DNA from 3 places in the Mesorhizobium sp. M3A.F.Ca.ET.080.04.2.1 genome. Region 1 is predicted to be linked to each of the others. Evidence: riboswitches for the same ligand, from Rfam matches in the RefSeq annotation. Region 1 holds a riboswitch; each other region holds the start of a gene.
The links. Region 1 has a riboswitch for thiamine pyrophosphate ahead of thiC (phosphomethylpyrimidine synthase ThiC). Riboswitches for the same ligand answer to the same signal wherever they lie in the genome.

Region 1 (5,970 bases):
GTGGCCATGCGATCCTCGTTCCATGTGTCCGACTTTACGGAGGTCCGACCATGAGCTCCGCCGTCTGGCATCCGTTCACCCAGCATGCCACCGAGCTGGTGCCGCCGACCATCGCGCGCACCGAGGGCGCCTATGTCGAGACGCGCGACGGCAAGTGCATCCTCGATGCGATCTCCTCCTGGTGGGTCATCACCCACGGCCACCGCCGCCCGAAGATCATGGAGGCGATCCGCAATGCGACCGAGACGCTCGACCAGGTGATCTTCGCCGGGCTCAGCCATGAGCCGGCCGAGCGATTGGCCTCCGCGCTGGTCGACATGACGCCGCCGGGCCTCGACTGGGTTTTCTATTCGGACAGCGGCTCGACCAGCGTCGAGGTGGCGCTGAAGATGGCGCTCGGCTTTCACCGCAACGCCGGCGCGCCGCGTTCGCGCATCGTCGTGATGGAACACAGCTATCACGGCGACACCATCGGCACGATGAGCGTCGGCGCGCGCGGCGTCTTCAACGCCGCCTACGAGCCGCTGCTGTTCGAGGTCGATACCATCCCCTTCCCCGCCGCCGGCCAGGAGCAGCAAACGCTCGACGCCTTCGAACGGCTGGCGCGCGACTGCAATGTTGCCGCGCTGATCGTCGAGCCGCTGGTGCTCGGCGCCGGCGGCATGCTGATGTATCCGGCCTCGGTGCTGGCCGAACTCAAGCGCATTGCCGAGCGCAGCGGGACACTGTTCATCGCCGATGAAGTGATGACCGGCTGGGGCCGCACCGGCACCATGTTCGCCTGCGAGCAGGCAGGGATTTCGCCCGACATATTGTGCACCTCCAAGGGCCTGACCGCCGGCTCGCTACCGCTCGCGGTAACGCTTGCCACCGATGCGATCTTCCGCGCGCATTACTCCGGCGACCGTGCCAAGACCTTCTTCCATTCGAGCTCCTATACGGCCAACCCGATCGCCTGCGCGGCAGCGCTCGCCAATGTCGGCATCTGGAAGGACGAGCCTGTGGCGGAGCGCGTGGGCGCACTCTCACGGATGCAAGCGGAGAAGGTCGCGCGGTTCAGCCAGGATTCGCGTTTCGAGAATGTACGCACCAGCGGCACCATCGCTGCCCTTGATCTCCGTGTCGGCAAGACAGGCTATCTGGCCGAGGTGGGACCAAAACTGCGCGCCTTCTTCCTGGAGCGCGGCTTGCTGGTGCGGCCGCTCGGCAACGTCATCTACGTGCTGCCGCCCTATTGCGTGACGTCGGACGAACTCGACCGGCTTTACGCGGCAATAGACGAGGCCGCCGGGCTTGCGGGCGACCAGCGATGAATCGCACGGCGCGCATCATCGGGTTTGGCCATCACGTGCCGGCTCGAAAAGTCGGCAATGCCGAGATCGAGGCAAGCCTCGGGCTGGAGGCAGGCTGGATCGAGGGGCGCACCGGCATCCGCACGCGTTTCTGGGCGGAGCCCGGCGACACGTTGTCCGGGCTTGCAGCCAAGGCTGGCGACATGGCGCTTGAGGTGGCCGGCATCGAGCGCAAGGAGATGGGCCTGCTGCTGCTGGCGACTTCGACACCGGATCATCTCTTACCGCCCAGCGCGCCACTGGTGGCGCACAGGCTCGGCCTTGAAAGGGCCGGCGGGGGCGACCTCGCCGGCGCCTGCGCGGGGTTCATCTACGCCATGACCTTCGCCGACGGCTTCGTGCGCCTGCACAACAAGCCGGCCATCGTGATCGCCGCCAACATCTTGAGCCGTCGGATCAATCCGGACGAGCGCGCCAGCGCCGTGCTGTTCGCCGACGCCGCCGGTGCGGTGGTGCTCGCCCCGTCAGGCGATCCCAGCCACGGCATACTCGGTTCTTCCTTTGCCTCGGATGGGTCCGCTTACGGCCTGATCCACATCCCGGCCGGCGGCAGCAACAGGCCGTTCGCCGACGAGATCGGCGTCGTCGAAACCCGCATGACCATCGCCAACGGCCGCGACGTCTTCGCCAAGGCGGTGGAGATGATGAGAACTTGCTCGCTCGAGGCGCTGGCGGCGGCGGGTGTCTCGGTGCCGGACGTCGCCCGCTTCGTGCCGCACCAGGCGAATGCCCGCATCTTCAACGCCGTCGGCAAGTCGCTCGGTATCGCGGACGAGCGCATGGTCAAGACCATCGCCGACTATGGCAACTCGTCGGCCGCAACGATCCCCCTGTCGCTGTCGGTCGCCCACAGCGCCAACCCTCTTCGGCCGGGCGAGAAGCTGCTGCTGACGGCGGCCGGCGCGGGGCTTATCGGCGGGGCACTGGTGGTTGGCGCTTAGCTTTGGACTGGAGCTAGAGTCCACCCATACAGAGATACTTCATCTCGAGGTACTCCTCCAAGCCGTGTCGCGAGCCTTCGCGACCGATCCCCGATTGCTTCATGCCGCCAAAGGGAGCGGCTTCCGATGACATCCGGCCGGTGTTGATGCCGATCATGCCGTATTCGAGCGCCTCGGCCACATGCCAGACGCGTTTGAGATTGGAGGCATAGAAATAGGCGGCGAGGCCGTATATCGTATCATTGGCCTCGCGCACCACCTGATCGGGGTCCTCGAAACGGATGATCGGCGCGAGCGGCCCGAAGGTCTCTTCCTGGGCGAGCAGCATTTCACTGGTGATGCCCGTCAGAACCGTCGGCTCGAAAAAAGTGCCGCCGTGACCCGCCCGGCTTCCGCCGCAGCAGATCGCTCCGCCCTTCCCGATCGCGTCGGCAATATGAGCCTCGATCTTGAGGAGCGCATGGGTGTCGATCAACGGTCCGATGGCGACACCCGGTCTGAAGCCGTCGCCAACCGAGAGCGAGCGAACCCGTGCGGCAAATTTCTCGGCGAATTCGTCGTGCACGCCCGATTGCACATAGAGCCGATTGGCGGAAACGCAGGTCTGCCCGGCATTGCGAAACTTTGCCTGGATCGCGCCATCGACGGCAGCATCGACATCGGCATCATCAAAGACGATGAACGGCGCGTTCCCGCCCAGTTCGAGGCTGACTTTCTTAACCTGATCCGAGCACTGGCGCATCAGCAGCCGCCCGACTTCAGTCGAGCCCGTGAAGCTGATCTTGCGCACTTTTGGATTGGTGCAGAGTTCGCGCCCGACCGCTGCACCTTCCGAGGCATAGATCAAATTCACGACGCCGTCGGGGAAACCCGCCTCCGCCGCCAGCGCGAACATCGCGCCGGCGACGAGCGGGGTCTGCTCAGCCGGTTTCAGCACGATCGCGCAACCGGCTGCCAGCGCCGGTGAAATCTTGCGGGCCACCATCGAAGCAGGAAAATTCCAGGGCGTAATGGTGCCGACGACGCCGATCGGCTGCTTGATCACCAGCATGCGCCGATCCGTCGAAGGAGCAGAAATCGTCTCGCCGTAGATGCGATTGGCTTCTTCCGCATACCACTGCAAGTAGGCGGCGGCGTGCGAGACTTCCGATACTGCCTCGGGCAGCGGCTTACCCATCTCGGCGGTCAGGATCGCAGCGAGATCATCGGTGTGATCAAGAATCAGTTGGTGCCAGCGCCACAATGTGTCGCTGCGGTCCCGGGCGGTGAGAGCTGCCCATCTGGCTTGCGCGACATAGGCCCTGTCGATCGCGGCCTTCGTTTGCTCGACGCCCATATCGGGAAGCTCGGCAAGCAATTCGCCGGTCGAGGGGTTGAAGACCTTGAACGCGCTCCGATCCCCCTGCTCTCCCCCGGATGCCATGCGATCCAGTGTCGCGAACAGGCCCGGTTGTTTGAGATGGCGAAGCAGCGAACTCTTTATGCCCGACACGGAAAAGCTCCTTAGGATATCGCTGGACGCAACATAGCCGCAGCGCGACACCCGGCATTTATCCCAGCGTCACCATTTTTGTCGAACCTGGCCGGCAGCCGATTGTCGAAACAGGACGCACTTGAGTTGACAGGGCAGCGTCGCATCGTCCAACCTGCGCACCTCACCAGGGGAGTCCCGGCAAGGGGCTGAGATACTGCTATCGCGCGCAGTGACCCGTTGAACCTGATCCAGTTCATACTGGCGTAGGGACGGTGCGAGGCTTCGCGGGTCGGCAATCCGGCTTCGGCATTCGGGCAATGCCCGCATCCTAAGCGAAGCGTCACTTCCTCCTCATCGCGTGAACTGGGTCTCCGTTGCACTCGAGCAAGGAGGCTCACTCATGAATGCCCACACTCCGACCGTCACCGTCGGCGAACTGCCCGCTTCCAAGAAGGTCCACAAACCGGGCCAGCTTCATCCGGAACTGCGGGTGCCGATGCGCGAAATCTCGGTCCACCCAAGCGCCGGCGAGCCGCCGGTCACGGTCTACGACTCGTCCGGTGCCTATACCGATGCCTCGGTGAAAACCGATATCGAGCGCGGCTTGCCGCGGTTGCGCGAGACATGGGTCGAGGCACGCGGCGACGTCGAGCGCTACGAGGGCCGCACGATCAAGCCCGAGGACAACGGCTTCGTCTCGGCCGATCGGCTGACGCCGGAGTTCCCGGTGCACAACAGGCCGTTGCGCGCGGCCGGCGGCCGCGCCGTCACCCAGCTCGCCTATGCGCGCGCCGGCATGATTACGCCTGAGATGGAGTTCGTCGCCATCCGCGAGAACCTCGGCCGGGAGCAGTTGCGTTCGAAACTTCGCCGCGACGGCGAGAGCTTCGGCGCCGCGATCCCGGATTTCGTCACGCCGGAATTCGTGCGCGACGAGGTGGCGCGCGGACGCGCCATCATCCCGTCCAACATCAACCATCCCGAAAGCGAGCCGATGATCATCGGCCGCAATTTCCTGGTCAAGATCAACGCCAATATCGGCAACTCCGCCGTCACCTCGTCGATGGCCGAGGAGGTCGAGAAGATGGTGTGGGCGATCCGCTGGGGCGCCGACACGGTGATGGACCTCTCGACCGGGCGCAACATCCACAACATCCGCGACTGGATCGTGCGCAACTCGCCGGTGCCGATCGGCACGGTGCCGATCTATCAGGCGCTGGAGAAAGTCGGCGGGGTCGCCGAGGAACTGACCTGGGAGGTGTTCCGCGACACCCTCATCGAGCAGGCCGAGCAGGGCGTGGACTATTTCACGATCCATGCCGGCGTGCGCCTGCCCTATATCCCGCTGACCGTCGACCGCGTCACCGGCATCGTATCGCGCGGCGGCTCGATCATGGCCAAGTGGTGCCTGCATCACCACCAGGAGAGTTTTCTCTACGAGCATTTCGAGGAGATCTGCGACATCGCCAGGGCCTATGACGTGGCGTTCTCGCTCGGCGACGGTCTTCGCCCCGGCTCGATCGCCGACGCCAACGACGCGGCCCAATTCGCCGAACTGGAAACGCTGGGAGAACTCACCAAGATCGCCTGGGCCAAGGACTGCCAAGTGATGATCGAGGGCCCCGGCCACGTGCCCATGCACAAGATCAAGGAGAACATGGACAAGCAGCTCGCGGTCTGCGGCGAGGCGCCGTTCTACACGCTTGGACCGCTCACCACCGACATCGCGCCCGGCTATGATCACATCACATCGGGCATCGGCGCTGCGATGATCGGCTGGTTCGGAACGGCGATGCTCTGCTACGTCACGCCGAAGGAGCATCTCGGCCTGCCGGACCGCGACGACGTCAAGACAGGCGTCATCACCTACAAGATCGCCGCCCATGCCGCGGATCTGGCCAAGGGCCATCCGGCCGCCAAGATCAGGGACGACGCGCTGTCGCGGGCGCGTTTCGAGTTCCGGTGGGAGGACCAGTTCAACCTGTCGCTCGATCCCGAGACGGCGCGCGCCTTCCATGACGAAACCCTGCCCAAGGAGGCGCACAAGGTGGCGCATTTCTGCTCGATGTGCGGCCCCAAATTCTGCTCGATGCGGATTTCGCACGACATCCGCGCGGAAGCGCAGAAGGAAGGGCTTGCGGCCATGGCGGCGAAGTACCGGGACGGCGGCGATCTCTACATACCGCTCGACAACGCATCGGAG
Region 2 (5,970 bases), 1.7 Mb from region 1:
AACGAGGCGGGGTCGCGCTCGTAGAAGGACGGGTCGGCGATGTTGTTCTCCAGCCTCGAGATCGACGCGGTCACCGCCTCGATCTTCTTCGGCAGGGACTCCAGCGCGAACTTCTGCTTGAAGGAGAGTTTCTTGGCCGGGCTTTTCGCGTTGGCCTGTTCGGCCTTGGCTGTCGCTTCGCTTGCTTCAACCTTCGGCCTCGTCCTGCGCTCCTCCAGTCTTGAGCCGCCGCGCTGCGTCAGCATGTCGGAGTAGCCGCCGGCATATTCGATCCAGCGCCCGCCGCCGTCCGGAGCGATGACGCTGGTCACCGTGCGGTCGAGGAAATCGCGGTCGTGGCTGACCAGGATCACCGTTCCGGCAAAGCCGGCGACCAGCTCCTGCAGCAACTCCAGCGTCTCCATGTCGAGATCGTTGGTCGGCTCGTCGAGCACCAGGAGGTTGGCCGGCCTTGCCAGCACGCGGGCAAGCAGCAGCCGCGCCCGCTCGCCGCCCGAGAGCTCGCGCACCGGCGTGCGCGCCTGCTCCGGCTTGAAAAGGAAATCCTTCATGTAGGAAACGACGTGACGCTGCTCGCCATTGACAAGCAAGTTCTCGCCGCGGCCATCGGTCAGGTAGTGCGCCAGCGTCTCCTGCGGATCGACCGCCTCGCGCTTCTGGTCGAGCGTGGCGATCTCCAAATTGACGCCGAGCCGCACGCTGCCGGCGTCGGGTGGAAGCTCGCCGGTCAGCATCTTCAACAGCGTCGTCTTGCCGGCGCCGTTGGGGCCGACCAGACCGACGCGGTCGCCGCGCTGGATGCGGGTCGAGAAGCCCTTGACGACGGTCAGGTCACCGAAGCTCTTGTCGATGCCCTTTGCCTCGATCACCAGCTTGCCGGATTCTGCGGCGTCGCTGGCCACCATGGTCGCGGTGCCTTCGGCGCCGCGGTGGCTTCGGAAGCGCTGGCGCATGGCTTGAAGCTCACCGAGGCGGCGCATGTTGCGCTTGCGCCTGGCCGTCACGCCATAGCGCAGCCAATGCTCCTCGCGCACGATCTGCCGGCCGAGCTTGTGCTGCTCGCGCTCCTCCTCTTCCAGCACCTGGTCGCGCCACTCCTCGAAATGCGCGAACCCCTTGTCCAGCCGGCGTGTTTGGCCGCGGTCGAGCCAGACGGTGGCGCGCGAGACGCGCTCGAGAAAGCGGCGGTCGTGCGAGATCAGGATCACCGCCGAGGAGGTGCGGGCGAGCTCCTCCTCCAGCCATTCGATGACCGACAGGTCGAGATGGTTGGTCGGCTCGTCGAGCAGCAGGATGTCGGGCTCGGGCGCCATCGCGCGGGCGAGTGCCGCGCGGCGGGCCTCGCCGCCGGAAAGGTCGTTCGGCCGCTCCTCTCCGGTGAGGCCGAGATGCTCCATGAGATAGGTGGCGCGGTGCGGGTCGTCGGCCGGCCCGAGGCCCGCCTCGACATAGGCGCGCACGCTGGCGAAGCCATCCATGTCGGGCATCTGCGGCAGGTAGCGAACGGTCGCCGAGGGCTGGCGGAACACCTCGCCGTCCTGCGGCTCGATCAGCCCGGCGGCGATCTTGAGCAAGGTCGACTTGCCCGAGCCGTTGCGGCCGACCAGCGCGATCTTCTCGCCGGCGGAAGCGCTGAGCGCCGCGCCGCCGAGCAGCGGCGCGCCGCCGAAGGTCAGGACGATGCCGTCGAGATTGAGGAGAGGCGGCGCCATGTCAGCTTTCGGGAAGAGGATAGGGGTGGGCGAGAAGCAGAGCCCGGCCACGTTCGAGCGCAATGCCGAGCCGCCCCCTGACCTCGTTTGATATGGTGAGCGAGGAGCCGAACGCCACCTCGACGCGATCCAGCGGCCATTTGGCGCCGGTGACCGTCAGGCCGGCGAGATCGGAAAAGCCGAGCACCGAGAACAGAGTGCCGTCGGCATAGTCGAAACCGGCTGCTTTGCCGGGCAGGATTGGCACGCCTTCCTGCGCGCCGCTGGTCAGCAGCAGGTCCGTGCCCGCGTCCGCCAGTCGAAGCGCAAGCGCCAGATGCAAAAAGGCATGGTCGGCCCGCTTGCCGCCGAAGGCGCCGGCCAGCACCAGGCTGGTGGCGCCGCGCTGGAGGGCCTCGGCGATGGCGAGTTCGCCGTCCGTCATGTCTTTTTCGGTCGGAAAGATCTTTCGCGGCACGGCGGCCAGGTCGTCCGGCAGGTCCGCCGGCACCGAATCGAAATCGCCGACCCAGAGCTCCGGCACGAGGCCGAGCATGCGGGCATGGCCGATGCCGGCGTCGGCGGCGATAAGGCGCGAGCCTTCGATCTGGCGCTCGAGCCGCGGCGTGCGGACAAGCTCGCCGCCAAGCAGGATGGTGAATGTGCCCATGGGTGTCGCCCTTACCAGCCCGGCCCGCGAAACGGAAGCCGGGCGCATCCAAACGGAACGGCGCTCGTTTTAGAATGAACCGTGATGCATTGGAGGCCCGGCAAACTTCCGCTTGCGCGCCGTTTCGGCCGGGCCTATGTCTGCAGCCGCTCTAACGGGGTGCCGGACGCTGTTTTCGCGGCCGGCTGAGAGGCAGACAAGCCAACCCGCTGAACCTGATCCGGTTTGTACCGGCGGAGGGATTAGACGTTTCGGACCATCCGGCGCCTCAATTCCTTGTCACACCAACGAAGGAGGCGCCGATGCGCTCACTGCTGTCCCGGCTTATTTTCGCAACAGGTCTTGTTTCGCTGCTGACAGGCGTCGGCGCTGCCGAGGCGAAAGACAAGCTCACCATCTATACTTATGAGAGCTTCACCGCCGAGTGGGGCCCCGGCCCGGCGGTGAAGAAGGAATTCGAGGCCGAATGCGGCTGCGATCTCGAGTTCGTCTCGGTCGCCGACGGCGTGGCCTTGCTCAACCGCGTCAAGCTCGAAGGCGCCGGCACCAAGGCCGATGTCGTGCTCGGTCTCGACACCAACCTGACGGCAGAGGCGAAGGCGAGCGGTCTGTTCGCGCCGCACGGCGCCGTAGCCGATGCGAATGTGCCCGGCGGCTGGAAGGACGACACTTTCGTGCCCTTCGACTACGGCTATTTCGCCGTGGTCTATGACACCGAAAAGCTGAAGAGCCCGCCGAAGAGCCTGAAGGAACTCGTCGAGGGTAGCGCCACCGACAAGATCGTCATCCAGGATCCGCGCACCTCGACGCCGGGCCTCGGCCTGCTTTTGTGGGTGAAGTCGGTCTATGGCGACAAGGCGCCGGAAGCCTGGGCCAAGCTCAAGACCAAGGTGCTCACCGTCACGCCGGGCTGGAGCGAAGCCTACGGCCTGTTCACCAAGGGCGAGGCGCCGATGGTGCTGTCCTACACCACCTCGCCCGCCTACCACATGGTTGCCGAGAACACCGAGCGTTACCAGGCTGCCTCGTTCGAAGAGGGCGAATACCTGCAGATCGAGGTTGCGGGCATCACGACCACGGGCGCGAAGAATCCGCTCGCGGAGAAGTTCATCGCCTTCATGACCGGGTCGAAATTCCAGGACATCATCCCTGAGACCAACTGGATGTTCCCGGCCGGCAAGACCGACAAGCCGCTCAACCCGGCCTTCGACAAGCTGGTCAAGCCGACCAAGACTTTGCTGTTCAGCCCCGAGGAAGTGGCAGCCAACCGCAAGGCCTGGGTGGACGAGTGGCTTGCGGTGATGAGCAAGTAGCTGGTCTTGGCTAGCCTTCTGAGATGAGTGTTCTACGGCGCCCCCCTCTGTCCTACCGGACATCTCCCCCACGAGGGGGGAGATTGGCTGTCATCGGCGATTTCGCCAATCTTAAACGTTGCGGGACCGGGCGGGGCGCCCGAACTTCCAATCTCCCCCCTGGAGGGGGAGATGTCCGGCAGGACAGAGGGGGGCGCGAAGGATCGCGGCATTCGCCAGCCAGCCCTGCCCACATGGTGCAGCGTGCAGTCCGCCGCGCGCTCTGAGGCCCGCGTCGTCGCCGGCGTCCTGGCCCTCGCGGCAATCGCCTTGCTCATCGGCGGCGCCTTCGCCGGCCTCATCTTCGAAGGCATCCACGATCCGTCCGGCGCATTCGCTGCCTTCGATGGCTATCTCTTCCGCGTCGCCCGCTTCACGCTGTGGCAGGCGCTGCTGTCGACGCTGCTGTCAGTCGCACCGGCGCTTCTGGTCGCGCGGGCGCTGTCCACGCACCCGCGCTTTCCCGGCCGAAATATGATGCTCAGGCTGTTCACCGTGCCGCTGGCGCTGCCGGCCATCGTCGCGGCGCTCGGCATATTGGCGCTCTATGGACGCGCCGGCTATTTCGCCGGCGTCCTGGGCAAGCTCGGCGGCCAGGAATGGCCGGGCATTTACGGCCTGTCCGGCATTCTTGTCGCGCATGTGTTCTTCAACCTGCCTTTGGCGACGCGGCTGTTCCTCGAAGCGCTGGGCACCATAGCGCCCGACCAGTGGCGGCTGGCAAGCCAGCTTGGCATGGGGGGCTGGCCGGCCTTGCGGCTGATCGAGTGGCCGGCATTGCGCGCGGCATTGCCGAGCGTCGCCGGACTGGTCTTCATGCTGTGCATCACATCCTTCACCATCGTGCTGACGCTGGGCGGCGGGCCGGCGGCCACGACACTCGAGGTCGCTATCTACCAGGCGCTGCGCTTCGATTTCGATCCGGCCCGCGCGGTGGTGCTGACGCTGCTGCAGATCGCCCTGACCGTCCTCGTCATCGCCGTGCTCTCGCGGCTCGGCGCCAATACGGTCGGCGACGCCAATCTGCCGGTGGCGCGGCGCCGGTATCTCTCGTCAGGCAAAACCGAAACGGTGCTGAACGCCTGCCTGATCGCGCTTGCGCTGCTGTTCGTCGCCGGGCCGATGGCGGCGACCGTTTTGGCGGGGCTGCAGGCGGATCTCGGTCGGCTGGCGGGCGAAGACGCGGTGCGCCGCGCGACGCTCACCAGCGCCGGGCTCTCATTCCTTTCGGGGCTGCTTGCCGTGGCGCTCTCGCTGGCGCTGGTTGCGGCGCGGCGGGCGCTTGCCCTGCGGCGGCGCGGCGGCGCCATGAGCCTGCTCGAACATGCCGCCGACACCGGCGCCGGCTTCGTGCTGGTCGTGCCGCCGATCGTGATCGGCGCAGGCTGGTTCCTGGCGCTGCGCGGCGTCACCGACGTCTTCGCCATTGCGCCCGTGATGGTCGTCGCCGTCAACGCAATGATGGCGATGCCGTTCGTCCTCCGCGCCGTCCGCCCCGCCTATGATTCCGCCAGCGAACGCCACGAGCGGCTTTGCCTGGCGCTCGGCATTTCCGGATGGCACCGGCTGCACCTGATCGACTGGCCGGCGCTCCGGCGGCCACTGGCCACCGGCTTTGCCTTTGCCATGGCGCTCTCGCTCGGGGATCTCGGCGTGATTGCGCTGTTCGGCAGCGACTCGGTGCAGACCCTGCCCTATCTCCTGTTCGCACGCATGGGCAGCTACCGGACCGCCGATGCAGCGGGGCTCGCCTTGCTGCTCGGCCTCGTCTGCCTGATGCTGGTTGTTGCCGCCGACTGGCTGGGGCGGGAAGAAAGGTCATGACCATGGCCACCACCGGCATTCAGGCGGGGAAAGGCTCGGCCGTGCGGCTGGACAGCGTCTCGTTCAGCTATGGCGAGGCGATCTTCCGCTTTGATGCCGAGTTCGAGGCCGGCAGGATCACGGCGATCATGGGGCCGAGCGGCTCCGGCAAGTCGACGCTGCTCAATCTGGTGGCCGGCTTCGAATCGCCCGGAGCGGGCAGGGTTCTGATCGGCGGGGTGGATGTCGGGGATGTGCCGCCCTCGCTTCGTCCGGTGTCGATGGTGTTCCAGGAAAACAACCTCTTCGCCCATCTTTCGGTCGAAGCCAATGTCGGGCTCGGGCGTTCGCCTTCGCTCCGGCTGACAGATGGAGATCACGCCGCAGTCGCGGAGGCGCTGGCGCGTGTCGGCCTGGGCGGCAAGGAAAGACGGCTGCCGCGCGAGCTTTCCGG
Region 3 (5,970 bases), 2.4 Mb from region 1:
AATTCGTCATGCACGCCGGATTGCACATAGAGCCGGTTGGCGGACACGCAGGTCTGCCCGGCATTTCGAAACTTTGCCTGGATCGCACCATCGACGGCAGCATCGACATCGGCGTCGTCGAAGACGATGAACGGCGCGTTCCCGCCGAGTTCGAGGCTGACTTTCTTGACCTGATCCGAGCACTGGCGCATGAGCAGCCGCCCGACTTCGGTCGAACCGGTGAAACTGATCTTGCGCACTTTCGGATTGGCGCAGAGCTCACGCCCGACCGCGGCACCTTCCGAGGCATAGATCAAATTTACGACACCCTCGGGGAAGCCTGCCTCCGCCGCCAGCGCGAACATCGCGCCGGCGACGAGCGGGGTTTGCTCGGCCGGTTTCAGGATGATCGCGCATCCGGCCGCGAGTGCCGGTGAAATCTTGCGGGCCACCATCGAAGCGGGAAAGTTCCAGGGCGTAATGGTGCCAACGACGCCAATCGGCTGCTTGATGACCAGCATGCGCCGATCTGTCGAAGGCGCGGAAATCGTCTCGCCGTAGATCCGATTGGCTTCTTCCGCGTACCATTGCAGGTAAGCGGCGGCATGTGAGACTTCCGATATTGCTTCAGGCAGCGGCTTGCCCATTTCGGCGGTCAGGATTGCAGCCAGGTCATCGGTGTGATCGAGGATCAGCTGGTGCCAGCGCCACAATGTGTCGCTACGATCCCGGGCCGTCAAAGCTGCCCATTTGGCTTGCGCGACATAGGCCCTGTCGATTGCAGCCTTCGTTTGCTCCGCGCCCATATCGGGGAGTTCGGCGAGCAATTCGCTAGTCGAGGGATTGAAGACCTGGAAGACGCTTCCATCCCACCGATCGCCTTGGCGTGCCAAGCGATCCAGCGCGGCAAACCGCTCCGGTTGTTTGAGATGGCGAAGCAGAGAACTGTTTATGCCCGGCACAGAAGAGCTCCTCAGGATAAGGCGACATCTCGTCTTAGAAACATCGCGGAAAGCAGCGTAGCTGCAGCGTGACACTCGGCATTTGTCCAGCGCATCGTTTTTTGCCCAATCTGGGCAACAATGCCTTCGGATTTCAATCCAACCTTGATGCAGGCAGCCGATTGTCGAACAGGACCGCCGTCACAAGAGTTGACAGAGCGACTTCGCATCGTCCAACCTAGACGCCTCACCAGGGGAGTCCCGGCAAGGGGCTGAGATACTGCTAATAGCGCGCAGTGACCCGTTGAACCTGATCCAGTTCATACTGGCGTAGGGACGGTGCGAGGTTTCGCGGGTCGGAAATCCGGCTTCGGTATTCGGGCAGTGCCCGCATCCTGCGCGAAGCGTCACTTCCTCCTCATCGCGTGGACTGGGTCTCCGTTGCACTCGAGCAAGGAGGCTCACTCATGAATGCCCACACCCCGACCGTCACCGTCGGCGAATTGCCCGCTTCGAAGAAGGTCCACAAGCCTGGCCAGCTTCACCCCGATCTGCGGGTGCCGATGCGCGAGATCTCGGTCCACCCGAGCGCCGGCGAGCCGCCGGTCACGGTCTATGACTCGTCCGGTCCCTACACTGATGCGGCGGTCAAAACCGATATCGAGCGCGGCTTGCCGCGGTTGCGCGAGACATGGGTCGAGGCACGCGGCGACGTCGAGCGCTACGAGGGCCGCACGATCAAGCCCGAGGACAACGGCTTCGTCTCGGCCGATCGGCTGACGCCGGAGTTCCCGGTGCACAACAGGCCGTTCCGCGCCGTCGGCGGCCGCGCCGTCACCCAGCTCGCCTATGCGCGCGCCGGCATGATTACGCCTGAGATGGAGTTCGTCGCCATCCGCGAGAACCTCGGCCGGGAGCAGTTGCGTTCGAAACTTCGCCGCGACGGCGAGAGCTTCGGCGCCGCGATCCCGGATTTCGTCACGCCGGAATTCGTGCGCGACGAGGTGGCGCGCGGACGCGCCATCATCCCGTCCAACATCAACCATCCCGAAAGCGAGCCGATGATCATCGGCCGCAATTTCCTGGTCAAGATCAACGCCAATATCGGCAACTCCGCCGTCACCTCGTCGATGGCCGAGGAGGTCGAGAAGATGGTGTGGGCGATCCGCTGGGGCGCCGATACGGTGATGGACCTCTCGACCGGGCGCAACATCCACAACATCCGCGACTGGATCGTGCGCAACTCGCCGGTGCCGATCGGCACGGTGCCGATCTATCAGGCGCTGGAGAAAGTCGGCGGGGTCGCCGAGGAACTGACCTGGGAGGTGTTCCGCGACACCCTCATCGAGCAGGCCGAGCAGGGCGTGGACTATTTCACGATCCATGCCGGCGTGCGCCTGCCCTATATCCCGCTGACCGTCGACCGCGTCACCGGCATCGTATCGCGCGGCGGCTCGATCATGGCCAAGTGGTGCCTGCATCACCACCAGGAGAGTTTTCTCTACGAGCATTTCGAGGAGATCTGCGACATCGCCAGGGCCTATGACGTGGCGTTCTCGCTCGGCGACGGTCTTCGCCCCGGCTCGATCGCCGACGCCAACGACGCGGCCCAATTCGCCGAACTGGAAACGCTGGGAGAACTCACCAAGATCGCCTGGGCCAAGGACTGCCAAGTGATGATCGAGGGCCCCGGCCACGTGCCCATGCACAAGATCAAGGAGAACATGGACAAGCAGCTCGCGGTCTGCGGCGAGGCGCCGTTCTACACGCTTGGACCGCTCACCACCGACATCGCGCCCGGCTATGATCACATCACATCGGGCATCGGCGCTGCGATGATCGGCTGGTTCGGAACGGCGATGCTCTGCTACGTCACGCCGAAGGAGCATCTCGGCCTGCCGGACCGCGACGACGTCAAGACAGGCGTCATCACCTACAAGATCGCCGCCCATGCCGCGGATCTGGCCAAGGGCCATCCGGCCGCCAAGATCAGGGACGACGCGCTGTCGCGGGCGCGTTTCGAGTTCCGGTGGGAGGACCAGTTCAACCTGTCGCTCGATCCCGAGACGGCGCGCGCCTTCCATGACGAAACCCTGCCCAAGGAGGCGCACAAGGTGGCGCATTTCTGCTCGATGTGCGGCCCCAAATTCTGCTCGATGCGGATTTCGCACGACATCCGCGCGGAAGCGCAGAAGGAAGGGCTTGCGGCCATGGCGGCGAAGTACCGGGACGGCGGCGATCTCTACATACCGCTCGACAACGCATCGGAGAGCACCGGCCGGCCATGAAGGTGCTCATTCGCGGCGCAGGCGTTGCCGGGTTGACGCTCGCGCACGAGCTGGCAACGCGCGGCGCCGAGGTGACCGTCACCGAGAAGCGCATGGAGATCGCCGGCAACGCCTCCTGGCAGGCCGGCGGCATGCTCGCGCCTTGGTGCGAGCGCGAGAGCGCCGAAGAGGCGGTGCTGACGCTCGGGCGCCGCGCCGCCGACTGGTGGAACGCGGCCTTGCCCGGCCATGTCTCGCGCCGCGGCACGCTGGTGCTGGCTCCTGCCCGCGACGCTCGTGAGTTGGACCGGTTCGGGCGCCGCACGTCCGGTTTCAGGCAGCTCGGCGCCGGTGAGATCGCGGCTCTCGAACCGGCCCTCCAAGGCCGGTTCGGACGTGGGTTGTACTTCGCTCAGGAAGCGCATCTCGACCCGCGCAAGGCGATGCTTTCCCTCAGCGACAAGCTGCGCGGGATGGGCGTGCGCCTGGAGTTCGGCCGCGGCCTGGCGCCTGCATCTTCGGAAATCGAGGTAGACTGCGCCGGCATCGCCGACAGGCGACCGGAGCTGCGTGGCGTGCGCGGCGAGATGCTGATGCTGCGAACGGACGAGGTCTCGCTGGCCCGCCCGGTGCGGCTGCTGCATCCGCGCATCCCCGTCTATGTCGTGCCGCGCGAGCAGAACCTGTTCATGGTCGGCGCGACGATGATCGAGTGCGATGCCGATGGCCCGGTCACTGTGCGCTCGACCATGGAGCTGCTCAGCGCCGCCTATGCGCTGCATCCCGCCTTCGGCGAGGCCGAACTGGTCGAGACAGGCGTCGGCGTGCGTCCTGCATTCGCCGACAACCTGCCGCGCGTCGAGCGCGACGGGGGGCACATTCGCATCAACGGCCTCTACCGCCACGGCTTCCTGCTCGCGCCGGCCATGGCGCGACAGGCAGCCGACCTCATCCTGGGAAATCCGGCAGCAAAGGAGTTTGCCCTTGAAGCTCATCGTTAACGGCCAAACCCATGAAGTCGCGGCCGAAACGCTTGCCGCGCTGCTCAGCGAACTTGACTTCCAGGGCAGCTGGCTCGCCACCGCGAGGAACGGCGATGTCGTGCCTGCCAGGGAACGCGACCGCTGCCGTCTCAGCGATGGCGATCGCATCGAAATCCTCTCGCCGATGAAGGGGGGCTGATCCAATGCTCGACCTCTATGGACATAAATTCTCGTCCCGCCTTCTGCTTGGCACCGCGCTCTACCCCTCGCCTGCCATCATGGCCGAGGCGATCAAGGCGTCCGCCACGGAGATCGTCACCGTGTCGCTCCGCCGCGAAACATCGGGCGGCAAAGCCGGCGGCCAGTTCTGGTCGCTGGTCCAGTCGCTGGGGGTTCGCGTCCTGCCCAACACCGCCGGCTGCCATTCGGTGAGCGAAGCGGTGACGACGGCGCGAATGGCGCGCGAGGTGTTCGGCACGGACTGGATCAAGCTCGAGGTGATCGGCAACCACGACACGCTGCAGCCCGACGTCTTCGGGCTGGTCGAAGCAGCCAGGATCCTTGCCGCGGAAGGTTTCCAGGTCTTTCCCTACACGACCGACGACCTCATCGTGGCCGAGCGCCTGCTCGACGCCGGCTGCCGGCTGTTGATGCCCTGGTGCGCGCCGATCGGCTCCGCGCGCGGGCCGCAGAACCCCGATGCGCTGCGAAGCCTGCGCGGGCATTTTCCCGGCGTGCCGCTGATCGTCGATGCCGGCATCGGCCGGCCATCGCACGCCGCAGCCGTGATGGAGCTCGGCTACGACGCGGTGCTGCTCAACACGGCGGTCGCCAAGGCAGGCGATCCCGTCGCCATGGCAGCGGCCTTCGGCAAGGCGGTCGAGGCCGGCCGCGAGGCCTATTGCGCCGGTTTGCTCGAGCCGCGCGACATGGCCGTCCCCTCGACCCCCGTCATCGGCATGGCAGCGTTCTCATGAGGCTCGATCCGTTTTACCTGATCGTCGATTCCGCCGCCTGGATCGAACGGCTGGTGCCGCTCGGCTTGAAACTGGTGCAACTGCGCATCAAGGACCGGGACGAAGCTTCGCTACGCCGCGAGATCCATGCTTCGAAGGCGGTCTGCGACCGTCATGGCTGCCAGTTCATCGTCAACGACTACTGGCGCCTCGCGATCGAGGAGAATTGCGATTTCGTCCATCTCGGCCAGGAGGATCTGCTCGAAGCCGATTTGAAGGCCATCCGCAGGGCGGGCCTGAGGCTCGGCCTCAGCACTCACGACGATGCGGAACTCGAGACCGCGCTGCAAGCCGAGCCCGACTATGTCGCGCTTGGCCCGATCTACCCGACCATCCTTAAGGCGATGAAATGGGCGCCGCAGGGACTGGACCGTATCGCTGTCTGGAAGAGGCGCGTCGGCGGTCTTCCGCTCGTGGCCATCGGCGGGCTCACCGTCGATCGCATTGCCGGTGTCTTCGCCCAAGGCGCTGAGAGCGCCGCGGTGGTTACCGACATCACCCGCAACGCGCACCCCGAGGCGCGCGCGCTGGAATGGCTGACGGCGACGGCGCCATGGCGATGACGCCGCATGTCTTGATTGTCGCCGGCTCCGATTCGAGCGGCGGCGCGGGAATAGCCCGCGATGTCGAGACCGTTTCGGCGTTCGGGTTGCGCAGCTGCCTCGCCATCACGGCCGTGACGGTGCAAACGCACGACACCGTCGAGCAAATCGAGCATATGCCGCCGGAACTTGTTGCCGCCCAGATGCGTGCCGCCTTTGCCGCCAACCAAGTCGCTGCGGTC

Region 2: it holds a riboswitch for thiamine pyrophosphate, as region 1 does, so the genes downstream of both, thiB (thiamine ABC transporter substrate binding subunit) here and thiC (phosphomethylpyrimidine synthase ThiC) in region 1, are expected to answer to the same signal.
Region 3: it holds a riboswitch for thiamine pyrophosphate, as region 1 does, so the genes downstream of both, thiC (phosphomethylpyrimidine synthase ThiC) here and thiC (phosphomethylpyrimidine synthase ThiC) in region 1, are expected to answer to the same signal.

The regions. Positions count from the first base shown of each region.
Region 1 is NZ_CP034451.1:2,522,588-2,528,557, forward strand. Features, by position in the region: gene bioD (dethiobiotin synthase) at 1-54, shown strand, start outside; gene EJ074_RS12120 (adenosylmethionine--8-amino-7-oxononanoate transaminase) at 51-1,313, shown strand; gene EJ074_RS12125 (beta-ketoacyl-ACP synthase III) at 1,310-2,293, shown strand; gene EJ074_RS12130 (NAD-dependent succinate-semialdehyde dehydrogenase) at 2,307-3,716, opposite strand; TPP riboswitch at 3,944-4,055, shown strand; gene thiC (phosphomethylpyrimidine synthase ThiC) at 4,168-5,970, shown strand, end outside.
Region 2 is NZ_CP034451.1:4,207,212-4,213,181, forward strand. Features, by position in the region: gene EJ074_RS20025 (ATP-binding cassette domain-containing protein) at 1-1,712, opposite strand, end outside; gene EJ074_RS20030 (thiamine diphosphokinase) at 1,714-2,361, opposite strand; TPP riboswitch at 2,507-2,620, shown strand; gene thiB (thiamine ABC transporter substrate binding subunit) at 2,664-3,674, shown strand; gene thiP (thiamine/thiamine pyrophosphate ABC transporter permease) at 3,918-5,537, shown strand; gene thiQ (thiamine ABC transporter ATP-binding protein) at 5,534-5,970, shown strand, end outside.
Region 3 is NZ_CP034451.1:164,892-170,861, forward strand. Features, by position in the region: gene EJ074_RS00775 (NAD-dependent succinate-semialdehyde dehydrogenase) at 1-941, opposite strand, end outside; TPP riboswitch at 1,163-1,275, shown strand; gene thiC (phosphomethylpyrimidine synthase ThiC) at 1,388-3,208, shown strand; gene thiO (glycine oxidase ThiO) at 3,205-4,188, shown strand; gene thiS (sulfur carrier protein ThiS) at 4,172-4,369, shown strand; gene EJ074_RS00795 (thiazole synthase) at 4,374-5,147, shown strand; gene EJ074_RS00800 (thiamine phosphate synthase) at 5,144-5,749, shown strand; partial or broken gene EJ074_RS00805 (hydroxymethylpyrimidine/phosphomethylpyrimidine kinase) at 5,746-5,970, shown strand, end outside.